Linked DNA regions of Microbaculum marinisediminis. The protein of the gene in region 1 interacts with the protein of each later gene in a pairwise test. Links are inferred from orthologs where the notes say so. Each region holds a gene or a part of one and is shown on either strand. Other genes may lie near its edges. The genes, in order: rpe and eno.

The links.
Region 2: the proteins of rpe (region 1) and eno interact in binary tests that used the Escherichia coli proteins (3 or more experiments, as listed by UniProt). The link is inferred for Microbaculum marinisediminis from one-to-one orthologs.

Annotation. Positions count from the first base shown.
Region 1 is NZ_JALIDZ010000010.1:62,493-71,029, reverse strand. What follows is about bases 2,616-5,588. They hold rpe (ribulose-phosphate 3-epimerase), read right to left. Parts: upstream 4,450-5,588; coding sequence 3,781-4,449; downstream 2,616-3,780. Other genes in these bases: MUB46_RS19595 (thiamine pyrophosphate-binding protein), read left to right, coding at 5,119-5,588; MUB46_RS19600 (hypothetical protein), read left to right, coding at 4,668-4,994; MUB46_RS19610 (amino acid ABC transporter substrate-binding protein), read right to left, coding at 2,616-3,690. Also shown: MUB46_RS19625 (ABC transporter ATP-binding protein), read right to left, coding at 1-418; MUB46_RS19620 (branched-chain amino acid ABC transporter permease), read right to left, coding at 415-1,476; MUB46_RS19615 (branched-chain amino acid ABC transporter permease), read right to left, coding at 1,473-2,375; more of MUB46_RS19610, read right to left, coding at 2,476-2,615; more of MUB46_RS19595, read left to right, coding at 5,589-6,981; MUB46_RS19590 (DUF2585 family protein), read right to left, coding at 7,018-7,575; MUB46_RS19585 (histidine phosphatase family protein), read left to right, coding at 7,825-8,310; gltS (sodium/glutamate symporter), read left to right, coding at 8,411-8,537. UniProt on the Escherichia coli protein: Catalyzes the reversible epimerization of D-ribulose 5-phosphate to D-xylulose 5-phosphate.
Region 2 is NZ_JALIDZ010000012.1:774-6,749, forward strand. The notes cover bases 3,092-5,976. They hold eno (phosphopyruvate hydratase), read right to left. Parts: upstream 5,231-5,976; coding sequence 3,953-5,230; downstream 3,092-3,952. Other genes in these bases: pdhA (pyruvate dehydrogenase (acetyl-transferring) E1 component subunit alpha), read right to left, coding at 3,092-3,225; MUB46_RS20975 (FtsB family cell division protein), read right to left, coding at 3,395-3,709; kdsA (3-deoxy-8-phosphooctulonate synthase), read right to left, coding at 5,564-5,976. Also shown: MUB46_RS20960 (pyruvate dehydrogenase complex dihydrolipoamide acetyltransferase), read right to left, coding at 1-632; MUB46_RS20965 (pyruvate dehydrogenase complex E1 component subunit beta), read right to left, coding at 682-2,118; more of pdhA, read right to left, coding at 2,137-3,091. UniProt on the Escherichia coli protein: Catalyzes the reversible conversion of 2-phosphoglycerate (2-PG) into phosphoenolpyruvate (PEP). It is essential for the degradation of carbohydrates via glycolysis.

The DNA.
Region 1 (8,537 bases):
AGCGCTTCTGGTAAAGGCCAACGAATTCGAGCAGTTCCTCGGCGCGGCCGTGCTCGCCCGACCGCTGGCTGGCGAACAGATGCACCAACGTCTGGCCGCGCATGGAGGTGGAGATGAGCATGTTCTGCATGCAGGTCATGCCGCCGTAGATGCGGGTCTGCTGGAAGGTGCGCAGCAGGCCGCGCCGGGCGATCTGGCGCACGCGCAGCTTCGATATCTCGTTGCCCTCGAAGCGGATCGAGCCGGAGTCGATCGGATGATAGCCGACGATCGAGGAGAACAGCGTCGTCTTGCCGGAGCCGTTTGGCCCGATCAAGCCGATGATCTTGCCTTCCGGAACCCGCAACGAAATGTCGACATTGGCCTGGACGCCGCCGAAGGCCTTCGACACGTCCCGGACTTCGAGGAGCGTGGTCATTCGGCCGCCCCCCCTGCCCCGCGCGCCAGCGCCGGATCGACCTTGTGGCCGAAGCGCTCGGGGAAACGATCGCGCAGGAAGCCGAGGATGCCCTGCGGGAAAAACACGACGATGAGCACGATCATCAGGCCCAGCGCCACGCGCTGCCAGCCGAGCAGGTAGGTCCAGAAGACCTCCTTCAGGACCTGGAAGACGACCGCGCCGATCACCGGCCCCCACAGCGTGCCCTTGCCGCCGAGGATGGCCATCAGCACCATCCAGACGCCGAAGGTGGCGCCGGCGAAGGCGACCTCGATCGGGTCGATGAAGCGCTTCAGGTTGCCGAGGATGCCGCCGGCGACGCCGAGGAACAGCGCGGAGATGACCCAGGCGGAGACCTTGATGCGGGTGGTCGGCAGGCCCATCGCCTCGGCCTTGTCCTCGTCGTCGCGGATGGCGTTGATGGCGAGGCCGAAACGGGTCGTGTAGAGCCAGGCGACCACGATGAAGGTGATCACGGCGAGCACGAAGGCGAAATAGTAGTAGAAGCGGGCCGTGTCGCCGATGCCGGACGGCGCGTGGGGCACGACCATGCCGGAGCCGGCCCCGATCCACTCCCAGCCGTTGGCGATCTGCCCGGCCGCGACCCCGAGGCCCAGCGTGCAGATCGCGAAATAGTGGCCGCGCATGCCGAGCACCGCGGAGCCGAGGATCGCGGCGACGATGCCGGCGGAGACGGCGGCCAGCGGCAGCCCCAGCGCCAGGCCTTCGAGATACTGGGCGACGTCGAAGGTGAAGACCGTCTGGCCGCCGCCCTTGGCCGCGTTGTACTCGGCAACCGAGTAGAACAGGCCGACCTGGGTGATCGCGCAGACATACATGCCGACGCCGATGAAGACGACGTTGCCGAACGAGTTGTAGCCCATCTGCCCGCCGACCAGATCCCAGGTCAGGGCGAAGACGATGAACAGCCAGAGCTCGGCCATCTGCGACTGATAGTTCGGGAACAGGTACGGGGCGGCGGCGCCGATCGCCAGCAGCGCCGCGTAGCCCAGCAGTCTGCTGGCGCCGACATTCATTTGAGGTACTGCCGCTTGGCCGCCAGCCGCCAGTTGCGCCATACCAGCACGACGACGAGAAGCGCGAAGACGAAGGCGAGCTGATACTGGGCACCGAGGACGAAGCCGGCGATGTTCTCCGCCGCGCCGAGCCCGAGCCCGGCGAGGATGACGCCCGCGAAGTTGCCCAGCCCCGCGACGACGACGATCATGAAGGAACGGATGGTATAGGGCAGCCCGATATAGGGATGGATGTTGTAGGCCATCGCCACCAGCGCGCCGCACGACCCGCAGATCGCCGCGTTGAGCCCGTAGGTGACGGCATAGACCCGGTCGGTGTTGATGCCCATCACGCGGGCGGCCCGGGCGTTCTGGGCCGTGGCGCGGATCGCCTGGCCCATGCGCGAGCGCTTCAGGAAGACCACCATGCAGCCGCCGACCACGATGGCGAGCACGAAGGCGACGACCTTGATTTCCGACAAGGTGACGAGCCCGTCGAACAGGAACACGGTGCCGAGCCCGGCTTCCGCGATCTGCACGTTGCCGCTGAAGGCCGTATTCATCAGCTGCTGCAGGAGGATCGACAGGCCGAAGGTGGCCAGGATCGAGACGAACAGGTCGCGGTCGACGACGCGGAATATCACCGCGCGATAGAGCGCCCATCCGACGATGAACATCACGACCGCGGCGACCGGCACGGCCAGCAAGGGATGGATGCCGCCCCAGTACATCATCACGGCGACATAGCCGCCGAGCATGACGAACTCGCCCTGGGCGATGTTGATGATGCTCATCACCCCCCAGACGAGCGCCATCCCGTATGCCGCGAGCGCGAAGATCGCCCCGAGCAGAAGTCCGTTGAGGACCAGGTCCACGGTGATCACCGGAGCCTGGAACAGTATCATCAGGTTGTCGAACACGACCCGCCCCGTCCTGGAAGACTGTTTATTGTCGTAGGCGAATTGCACGGCTCCGGGGCGTCGTTTCCCCCCGCCCCGGAGCCGTGCCTTGGGTGTCCGGTCAGTTCATCGCCGGCCGCGGGATCACCGCCTTGGTCTCGGCGACGGCGCTCGGGGCGACGATCTTGTATTCGCCGTCCAGCACCTGATACAGCGCCATCGGCTTGGCGATGTTCTTGCCGGTCTCGTCGAACTTGATCTTGCCGTAGAAGGTCTCGATGTCGGTTGCCGCGAGCGCGTCGCGCACGGCCTTCGGATCGGTCGAGCCGGCCCGTTCGAGCGCATCGGCGAAGACCTGCACCGCCGCCGAGGACTCGGCCGCCTGATACGGCGGGGCGTATCCGTACTTCGCCTCGAAGGTCTTGGCGTAGTCCGCCGCCGAGCCGAACAGGTCGTCCTTGTAGGACAGGGTCGGCGCCCATTGCGTGGCGCACAGCGTGTATTCCGACGCCACCCCGAAATTGCCGATGATGTCGGCGGAATCGCAGTGGGTCATCGCCAGGATCGGCACATATACCTTCTGCTCGCTGACCTGGCGGATGCCGGTCGCGGCACCCTTGGAGTGGCCGGAGACGATCAGGACGTCGGGCTTCAGCGCCTTCACCTTGGTCAGCGTCGCCGACATGTCGTTCAGCTCGCGCGGGAACTGATCGTCGATGACGAGCTGCATGCCGTACTTCTTCATGTCGTCGAGCACGCCCGCGCGCACGTCGGCGCTGAACGGATCGTTCTCGACCACGACCGCGACCTTGATCTCCTCGGGCTTCTTGCCGAGCGCTTCCGCGTTCTCGGCCGCCAGGGCGATCGCGCTCGCCAGGTACTGCTCGGACGTCGACAGGGTGGCGAAGATGTATTTCCAGCCGTTGGTGAACAGCGACCGGGACGCGCCGTTGGCCTCGACCATCGGCACCTGCAGTTCTTCCGTCACCGGCGCCACGGCCTTGGTGAGACCGGAGCCGTAGGGGCCGAGGATCAGCTTGATCCCGTCCTGCTTGACCAGACGTTCGGCGAGTTCGGCGCCGCGCGCCGGGGTCGACTCGTCGTCGTAGTACTTCACCTCGAGCTTGTAGGTCTTGTCGCCGACCTTGATCCCGCCGGCCTCGTTGATCTTCTCGACCGCGAGATCGTAGCCGCGCTGCGTATGCTCGCCGTTGGTCGAGTAGTTGCCGGTCAGCGACACCGCGGACCCGAGCGTTATGGTGTCCTGGGCGAACGCGGCACCGCCGAACGCGACCAGTCCGGCGGCGGCGATTGTCAAAGTGGGAAATATTCGCATTGTATTTCCTCCCCTTAGGTGACGTAGGCACGGCACTTGTGTGCCGTTTTTATTGGTCCACCTAAACAATGCCGCTGTTTTCCCAGAGGTTCAAGGTCGGGATGCGGCCTCCTTGATGGCAACAATGTTTTTCCTGTACGCGTCAACGCCGTCCCCCTTGAAGACGGCGGAACCGGCGACGAGGACGTCCGCCCCGGCCGCGACGACATCGCGGGCGGTCTGCGGAGAGACGCCGCCATCGACCTGCAAGCGGATGTCGCGGTCTCCGATCATTTTGCGGATCTTCCGGATCTTGGGGAGCTGCGAGGGCAGGAAAGACTGTCCGCCGAAGCCCGGATTGACCGTCATGACGAGGATCAGGTCGACCGTGTCGAGCACGTATTCGATGGCCGATTCCGGCGTCGACGGCGTCAGCGACACGCCGGCTTTCTTGCCCAGCGCGCGGATAGCCCGCATCGACCGGTCCAGGTGCGGGCCGGCCTCGGCGTGGATGGTGATGATATCGGAGCCGGCCTCGGCGAAGGCCTGGAGATAGGGATCGGCCGGCGCGATCATCAGGTGCGTATCGAGCACCTTGTCGGTGACGGGGCGCAACGCCTGCACGATCAGCGGTCCGATGGTGATGTTCGGGACGAAGTGTCCGTCCATGACGTCGACATGGATCCAGTCGGCGCCGGCGGCGACGACGTCTTCAACCTCGGCGCCCAAACGGGCGAAATCCGCCGACAGGATCGACGGTGCAATCAATGGCTCGGCCATGGCTACTCCTCTTGTGATCCGCTCCTAGAGCCATGCGGCGGCGGCGAAATCAAGACACGGCGCCGAAATACCGGCCGGCATCCCTACCCCGCATCCGGCGGGCGCCGATTGCCGCAAGATATCCACACCCCGCGAAATAGCGTGGCGAAACTCGTCACCGGCCGGCATCATGGCGGGCTAACGAAGGGGCAGGATTCATGGCGGGCGGGGAGAGCACAGTGGGAATACCGTGGTACCGGAGGCGCGACTACGAGCGCATTCTGGCGATCATGGCGGATCGGGCGCAGTTGCCGCGATCCTACGAGACATGGCGCAACCGCGCCGAATTCCTGGAACAGAAGGTGCGCGACAGCGGCCGTCCGACGGTGCGCCTGACGATCGACCCGAAGGCGTTCTCGCGCTGGTGCTCGGCGAACCGGCTGAACACCAACGCGCACGCGCGCCTGCTCTACATCGACCAATCTGTGCGCGGCGAACCGTCCGGCGACGGCCCCTCCGGCGACGCCCCCTCCGGCGACGCCCCCTCCGGCGCCACCGACGGCTAGCCGCGCCGGCCGGCCCCTGCTTTCAGGCGCGACTGGCCCCCGCGACTGTCTGATGACTCCTCCCGGCTTCGGGCGTAGCCTCGTTGCACAACGCATCGCGGTCACCAAGAACCGGGAGGGAGGAATGCACGGACGCAGCCGCTACCAGGGGCCAGGCTACTCTTCGACCTTCGTTTCGCCGACGCCGAGCTACCGGGGCATGCCGGGCAGCAACGAGATGCGCGGCACCGACATCATCGCCGAATATCTCGTCAAGGAACGGGTTCCCTATATCCTCGGCTATGCCGGGCACGGAGCGATCGGCCTTCTCGACGGCATCTACAAGCACACCGACCGGATCAAGCACATCTCGCCGCGCATCGAGCAGGGCGCCGGTTTCATGGCCGACGTCTACTTCCGGCTGACCGGCCAGCCGCTCGCGGTCTATGCCTCGACTGGGCCCGGGCCGATGAACCTGATGATCTCGGTCGCGAACGCCTTCTACGACAATTCGGCGTTCTTCGTGATCACCGGCCAGGTGCCGACGACCCAGGTGAACAGCGGCGCGCTGCAGGACGACTACCGCTACAACGGCGACATGTCCTCGATCTTCACGCCCGTGGTGAAGAAGTCCTATCGCATCCGCCGGGTGGAGGAGCTGACGACCGCCCTGCCGGAAGCCTTCCAGATGATGCGCACGGGCCGGCCGGGGCCGGTCCATTTCGACATGCCCTACGACCTGTATATCGAGACGGCGCCGGTCTCGACGCCGGAGCCCGCCGGCGGGCCGCCCGCCGGGCATCGGGCCAACGGCGTCTCCGACTACACGATCGAGCGGGCGCTCGAGATTCTGTGCAAGAGCAAGAAACCGCTGATCCTGGCCGGCGGCGGCATCCGCGTTTCCCGCGCCTTCGACGAACTGAGGGCGCTCGCCGAGCAGCTGGAGATCCCCGTCTACACCTCGTTCATGGGAAAAGGCGCGATGCCGGCGGATCATCCGCTGCATCTCGGCGTCGCCGGCGTCTGGGGCGAGTACCCGGCGACCGAAGCCTGCCGCAACGCCGACGTGATCCTGGCGATCGGCGCGCGCTTCAACGACCTGCACACGGGGTCGTGGATACCCGGCTACGTCTACAGCATTCCGCCGACGAAGCTCATCCAGGTGGACATCGACGCCAACGAGATCGGCCGCAACTATCCCGTCGAGGTCGGCATCACAGCCGACGCCCGGCAGTTCCTCGAGCAGGCGCTTCGGATCGCCCGCGGCAAGGGACTGAAGCTTGCCGACGGCGACGCGTGGCGCAGCGATATCCGGGCCTGGCAGGCGGACTGGCGCAATTTCTGCGATCCCTACGCGCGCAGCGGCGAGGTGCCGATCGAGCCGCGCCGCATGCTGGCCGACATGAACCGGGTGTCGCCGCACGACACGATCATGGTCGACGACGTCGGCAACTGCCAGGTCTGGTCCGAGCAATACTGGATGCCGAAGGTGCCGGGCTCGCACATGACCGCCGGCGGCTTCGCGGCGATGGGCTTCGGCGTCTACGGCGTGCTCGGCGCCCGGCTCGCCCGGCCCGGATCGCCCTGCGTGACGCTGTGCGGCGACGGCGGATTCTCGATGTGCTCTCACGCCGTCGCGACCGCCGTCGAATACGACCTGCCGGCGGTCTGGGTGGTGCAGAACAACTACGCGATCGGCACGATCCGCGACCTGCAGCGGGCCTATCTCGACGGCCGCGAGATCGGCACCAGCTTCGTCAACCAGAAGACCGGAGAGTTCTGGAACCCGGACTTCGCCCGCATGGCCGAGGCGATGGGCGCGCGCGGCATCCGCATCGATCATCCCGACCAGTTCGCCGACGCCTATGCCGAGGCGATCCGATCCGGCGTGCCGACGGTGCTCGACGTCATGGTCAACCGCGACACCGGCATTCCGGTGACCGGGACGTGGCAGATGCCGCCGATACCCGAGGTGCAGCCGACCTTCGGGCAGCGCAAGGTGCGCTGACCCCGGTCGCGAAGGCTGGCCGGATATCGGCCTCGGTCAGCCACCGACCTGCCAGCGCGAGATGGCATCGCTCTGGAAGATGAGCTGGACGATATTGAGGGTCAGGTTGTCGCGTATGGCCAGGCCCAGGATCAACTCGATGGCGACCACCAGGACGATCGATGTCCAGACCGGCAGGATGCGCGCGAGCGCGAAGCCGACCGCCGCCGTCACGGTGTCGAACACGGAATTCACGACGCTGTCGCCGAAATAGCCGCGGGCGAGCGCGGTCTGCCGATAGCGCTCCATGATGAACGGCATGTTCTCGACGACCTCCCAGCCCGCTTCCAGGCCGACGGCGATCGCGAACCGCGCCGCGACCGACATACGTGGCGCCGCGAGCCACAGCAGAAGGTAGAACCCGATCCCATGCGTGAGGTGAGTGACGGTGTACCAGTCGGTCAGGTGCTGCGACGTCTCCGGGCCGGACGGATTTCCGTGCCACAGATCCAGATGGCCGCACGTACAGATCAGCGGAAGGCCCAGCGCCAGCAGCGCAATCCCCTGCAGGGCGACGAAGCCGGCCGCCAGCGCGAACCAGATGCGGGTCGTCATGGGTCGGGCCTCCCCCACCGGTATCCGAAGCGCATGCAGGCCTTAGCCAAAGGGGCTCCACGCGGAACGATACGAAACCCAACCATACGAAAACCGGGGCCGTCTTGGCGATGCTGGCCGATTCGGGTTGAGTCGCCGCGCTTGCATCGCGACGTCACGTCGGATGGAATCCCGGTTCGCCCAGGTCTGCCCAAGACCTCTGCCTAGGACACCTGCCAGAGACGATGGAGTGGCCCCGACATGAGAGCTTTGATCCTCGCTGCGGCGCTCTTCGCGGCATTGGCGCCGTTTTCTCCCGCCGAGGCGCAGGAGATGGTTTTTGTCATGAGGCATGCCGAAAAAGAGTTCACCGGCGCCGACCCGCACCTGAGCGATGCCGGACGGAAGCGGGCCCACGACTGGGCCGCGTTTCTCAGCAACGCCGACATCGACATCGTCATAAACACGGATGCGACGCGGTCCCGCGAAACCGGCGAGATCATCGCCATGTCGCTCGATGCCGACCGCGCCGAAGTTCCAATGGCTGACGTGACGGGGCTCGTGGACCTTCTGGACTTTGACCACGCCGCAGACAGGGTTCTCGTCGTCGCGCATACCGAAACCATCCCGGCCATCCTGCAGCGTCTGGGCGCGCCGGAGATCGCCCCCATTGCCGCCGATGACTACGCCAACATGTACGTCGTCGTTGCTGCCGATGGCCCGGCTGCGTCCTTCGTCCATCTTCGCATGCCCTGACGACGTCGCTCACGGGCTTTCCCGGCTTGATCGCCGTCTCTGGCGCCCCCACACTGATCGAAGCGATTGCGCCCCCTCAGGATTCGAGGACACCAACACGATGACTGGCCCCGAAAGCCGGATCCTCGACATCCCGGATTTCCTGGCCATCACGATCGGTTTCGTCGTCTTCTTCCTCGGCGCCTTCCTGACGCGGCATGTCGCGTTTCTGCGCAACTACAACATCC
Region 2 (5,976 bases), on another replicon or contig:
GGGGCACCGGCGGCAGCGGCTGCTTTGGGCGCCGCCTTGGCGGCGCCGGATGCGGCGGCCGCTTCGATATCGCGCTTCACCACCCGTCCGTGCGGGCCTGAGCCCGAGATCGCGGAGAGATCGAGCCCCTGCTCCTTCGCCAGCCGTCGCGCCAAGGGCGAGGCGAAGACGCGCGCGCCGCCGGCATCGTGCCCGTTGGCGGCCGGAGCACTCCCGCCCTTAGAGGCGGGCGCCGAGGCGCCCTCTTCGGGCCGCGGGCTTGGCGGTGTTGCGGCGGCCTCCTCCCGAGGCGCCGGCGCGGCCGGTGTCTCGGCGGCTGGCGTGGCTTGTGCCGGCGCGCTCGGCTTCGGCGCCGCGGCCTCCGCGTCCTTCAGCGCGCCCGCGTCCTCGCCCTCTTCGAGCAGGATCGCGATCTTCTGGTTGACCGGCACGTCGGCGGTTCCGGCGGCCACGAGGAGCTTGCCGACGGTTCCCTCGTCGACCGCCTCCACTTCCATCGTCGCCTTGTCGGTCTCGATCTCGGCGATGATATCGCCCGGCGCGACCGCGTCGCCTTCGTTTACGAGCCACTTGGACAGCGTCCCGACCTCCATGGTCGGCGACAGCGCGGGCATCAGGATGTCGATGGGCATGGTCGTTTCCTAGCGATACCTGGGACGGCCTTGGTTCGGTGTCCGACCGTCAATCCTTGTACGTCACGGCCTTCACCGCCTCGATGACCTCCTTCACCGAGGGCAGCGCCAGCTTCTCGAGATTGGCGGCATAGGGCATCGGCACGTCCTTGCCGGTGACGCGCAGCACGGGCGCGTCGAGCCAGTCGAAGGCCTTGTCCATCAGCTGCGCGGCGATCTCCGAAGACACCGACGCCTGCGGCCAGCCTTCCTCGACCGTGACGCAGCGCCCGGTCTTCTTGACCGACTGAACGATCGTGTCGACATCCATCGGCCGGATCGTCCGCAGGTCGATCACCTCGGCGTCGATCCCCTCGGCGCGTAGCTCCTGGGCCGCCTTCAGCGCATAGGTCATGCCGATGCCCCAGGAGACGATCGTCGCGTCCGACCCTTCCTTGGCCACCTTCGCCTTGCCGATCGGCAGCACGAAATCGTCCATCATCGGCACCGGGAAGGTGTGGCCGTAGAGGATCTCGTTTTCCAGGAACACGACCGGATTGGGGTCGCGGATGGCCGCCTTCAGCAGCCCCTTGGCGTCGGCCGCCGAATGCGGCTGCACCACCTTGAGCCCCGGTACGTGGCTGTACCAGCTCGCGTAGTCCTGGCTGTGCTGGGCGGCGACGCGGGAGGCCGCGCCGTTGGGCCCGCGGAACACGATCGAGCAGGTCACCTGGCCGCCGGACATGTAGTGGGTCTTGGCGGCCGAGTTGATGATCTGGTCCATCGCCTGCATGGCGAAATTGAAGGTCATGAACTCGACGATCGGCTTCAGCCCCGCCATCGCGGCGCCGACGCCCAGGCCGGTGAAGCCGTGCTCGGTGATCGGCGTGTCGACCACGCGGCGCGGACCGAACTCGTCCAGCAGCCCCTGCGAGACCTTGTAGGCGCCCTGGTATTCGGCGACTTCCTCACCCATCAGGAACACCGCCTCGTCGCGGCGCATTTCCTCCGCCATGGCGTCGCGCAGCGCCTCGCGCACCGTCATCTCGACCATCTCGGTGCCTTCCGGCACCTCGGGCAGAGCCTCGGCCTGCTCGGCCGGGCGGGTCTGGGTGGACAGCGCCGGCTGTGCGGCCGGTGCTTCAGCGGGCGCTTCGGCCGCGGATGCTTCGGCGGGGGGTGCCGTCGGGGCGGCCTCGGGTTCGGGCTCCGCCGGCTTCGGCGCAGGCGCGGCCGCGGCGCCCTCGAGCGCGCTGGCGTCCTCGCCCTCGGACAGGATCAACGCGATCGGCGTGTTGACCTTCACCGCCTCGGTGCCCTCTGCAACCAGGATCTTGCCCAGCGTGCCCTCGTCGACCGCCTCGACCTCCATGGTCGCCTTGTCGGTCTCGATCTCGGCGATGACGTCGCCGGCGGTGATCGCATCCCCCTCCTGCTTGACCCATTTCGACAGCGTGCCCTCTTCCATCGTCGGGGAAAGGGCGGGCATCAGTACTTGTACCGGCATGTATCGTCCCTCCCCGGCTCAGCGCAGCACGTCGGTCCAGAGCTCCGACGCGTCGGGCTCCGGATCGGTCTGGGCGAATTCGGCCGCCTCGTTGACGATACCGCGCACGTCGCGGTCGATATCCTTCAGCTCGCCCTCTGCGACCTTGTGCTCCTCGGTCAGGCGCGCCTTCACCTGCTCGATCGGATCGTGCTCCTGGCGCATCTTCTGGACCTCTTCCTTGGACCGGTACTTGGCCGGATCCGACATGGAATGGCCGCGATAGCGATAGGTCAGCATCTCCAGGATGAAGGGTCCATTCCCCGCACGGCACCATTCGGCTGCTTCCTCGCCGGCCGCGTGCACGGCGCGCACGTCCATGCCGTCGACCTGCTTGCCCGGAATGTCGAAGGAGGCGCCGCGATGCGACAGATCCGTGGTGGCCGAGGCGCGGCTGATGCTCGTGCCCATGCCGTACTTGTTGTTCTCGATGACGTAGACGACCGGCAGCTTCCACAACTTCGCCATGTTGAAGCTTTCGTAGACCTGGCCCTGGTTGGCCGCGCCGTCGCCGAAATAGGTATAGCTGACGTTGTCGTTGCCGCGATACTTGTTCGCGAAGGCCAGGCCGGTGCCCAGCGACACCTGGCCGCCGACGATGCCGTGTCCGCCGAAGAAGCCCTTCTCGACGGAGAACATGTGCATCGAGCCGCCCTTGCCCTTGGAGTAGCCGCCCCGCCGGCCGGTCAGCTCGGCCATGACGCCCTTCGGGTCCATGCCGCAGGCCAGCATGTGGCCGTGGTCGCGATAGCCGGTGATGACCTGATCGCCGCCCTTGGCCATCATCTGCATGCCGACGACGACGGCTTCCTGGCCGATGTAGAGATGGCAGAAACCGCCGATAAGCCCCATCCCGTACATCTGCCCGGCCTTCTCCTCGAAGCGCCGGATCAGCAGCATCTCGCGATAGGCTTCGAGCTCCTGTTCCCTGGTGAAATCGGAAGCAGGACTGCCACGAAGCGACGTCTTCGTCCCAGCGCGAGATTTCGCCTTCGCGGCCGGCTTCGATCGAGACCGGGGTTTCGCCGCCGCCGTGCGACGGGAGTCGGATTTGGCGCGAGCCGCCATGCGGGTCCTCCCTGGATGCCCAGTTGTTGCGCAAGAGGTATCGTACCCGCGATCGAAAAACCAGTGACAGAGAAAAATTATCTAATAATACAACCTATTGATAAATATAGAAAAACAGGTTTTTAACCGAAAAACGGTTAAACTAGGGGTGACCGCTGCGGAACCCCGCTTAGCGTTGCCCGCGCATGATCACAATATCGTTGGGATGGGCGACGTTGAGCAGGACGCGCGCCCGCTCTTCCAGCATATCCGGATCGAGGCTTTCGGGCCGCAGCAGCGCCACATGCTGCTCCAGGGACTCCCGTTCCCGGCGCAGATCGGCAAGCTCCTGTTCCAGCTCCGCGACCTCGGCGCGAAGCTGCTGCGAGGCATAGAAGCCGCGCGCGCCGGTAAGGCCGTGATAGACGAAATAGCCGATCACGGCGGCGCCGATTACGGGAATGAGAATTCCGGCCGTCGAGGAACGGACGGTACGCCTCGCCATGGCAAAAGCCTCCACAGGGATTACGGACGGTATCGTCGGCCAATCCCGTTAAGGCTCGATTAACTCTGCCGGCGCGCCATGGCGATTGCAGTGGACGGGCGCCGACGGCCGCAGGCCGCGCCGGTTCCGGTGTCCCGGACATCGCCGGGGGCGTCCCGGACATGGTCGGGGAACTCCAGGCCCCCTTACGGGATTGCCGGGCCTGCGGCCCGGCAATCAAGTCGTGTCGGAGGAGCGGCGCTCCTAGAACGCCTTCAACGCGGCCCGGCCGGCATAGAGCGCGGTCACGCCGAGCTCTTCCTCGATCCGCAGGAGCTGGTTGTACTTCGCCAGCCGGTCGGACCGGGCGAGCGAGCCGGTCTTGATCTGTCCGCAATTGGTGGCGACGGCGAGATCGGCGATGGTCGAATCCTCGGTCTCGCCGGAGCGGTGCGACATCACCGCGCGATAGCCGGCCCGATGCGCCATGTCGACGGCTTCCAGCGTCTCGGTCAGCGAGCCGATCTGGTTGACCTTCACCAGGATCGCGTTGGCGACGCCTTCCTCGATGCCGCGCGACAGACGCTCGGTGTTGGTGACGAACAGGTCGTCGCCGACGAGCTGGCAGCGATCGCCGATCGTCTCGGTCAGCATCTTCCAGCCGCGCCAGTCGTCCTCGTCCATGCCGTCCTCGATCGAGACGATCGGATAGGCGTCCACCAGCTCCGCCAGGTAGGCGACCATGTGCTCGGGATCGAGCACCTTGCCCTCGCCCTTCAGCTGATAGCGGCCGTTCTCGAAGAACTCGGTGGAGGCAACGTCGAGCGCCAGAACCACATCCTCGCCCGGCTTGTAGCCCGCCGTCTCGACCGACTTCATGATGAAGTCGAGCGCCTCTCGGGCAGAGCTCAGGTTCGGGGCGAAGCCGCCCTCGTCGCCGACATTGGTATTGTGGCCCGCGGCCTTCAGGCCGCTCTTGAGCGTGTGGAACACCTCCGCGCCCATGCGCAGGCCCTCGGCGAACGTCTCCGCGCCGACCGGCATGATCATGAATTCCTGGATGTCGATCGGGTTGTCGGCATGCGCGCCGCCATTGACGATGTTCATCATCGGAACCGGCAGTACACGCGCGTTGACGCCGCCGACATAGCGATACAGCGGCAGCCCCACCGCGTCGGCCGCGGCCCGCGCGACAGCCAGGGAGACGCCGAGGATGGCGTTGGCGCCGAGCCGCTTCTTGTTGGGGGTGCCGTCGAGTTCATTCAGAACGGCGTCGATCTGGACCTGTTCTTCCGCGTCCATCCCCGCCAGCGTGTCGAAGATCTCGCCGTTGACCGCGTCCACGGCCTGGGTCACGCCCTTGCCGAGATAGCGCTCGCCGCCGTCGCGCAGCTCGACCGCCTCGTGCGCGCCGGTCGAGGCGCCGGAAGGCACCGCGGCGCGGCCGATCGTCCCGTCCTCCAGAACCACGTCGACTTCCACGGTCGGATTGCCGCGGCTGTCGAGGATCTCGCGGCCGACGATGTCGATAATGGCGGTCATTTTCGTCCTTTCCGGTGCTTACAGCATGCGTTCAGGGGCTAATAGCCGAGCCGCCTGCCACAGGAAAGGGCCATTGGCGCGAAAACCGCCACGTGCGCCCGTGTCCCGCGTGCCGCGGCCCTTCTTCGAAGTGCGCGCCCGAAGGCTTTGCCGCCATGACCGACACCGACCCGCAGCTCGGTCGCGACGGTCCCGCTCCCGACCTCCCCCCGAAGCGGCGGTGCTCGACCGCGTGCCCGCCCCGCACCCCGACTACGTGCTCCGGCAGACGGGAGCGGCTCCGACAGGCCTGCGGGGCCCGGATCGGGGCGTGGCGCCGTACAGGGGGCGCGGCTAGAGCCGGACCGGCCGCCCCTTCGCCACCGTATCGAACGCCATCAGCGTCTCAACCAGCGCCGGCAGATCCTTCATCGCGATCATGTTCGGGCCATCCGACGGCGCCTTGTCGGGATCCGGATGGGTCTCGATGAAGACGCCGGCGACCCCGACGGCGACCGCGGCGCGCGCCAGCACCGGCACGAACTCCCGCTGGCCGCCCGAAGACGTCCCCTGCCCGCCCGGCTGCTGCACCGAATGGGTGGCATCGAAAATCACCGGCGCGCCGAGGCCCGCCAGGATCGGGAGCGACCGCATGTCGGAGACCAGCGTGTTGTAGCCGAAGCTCGCGCCACGCTCGGTGACCAGCACGTTCGGGTTGCCGAAGCCCGCGACCTTGTCGACCACGTTCTTCATGTCCCAGGGCGCCA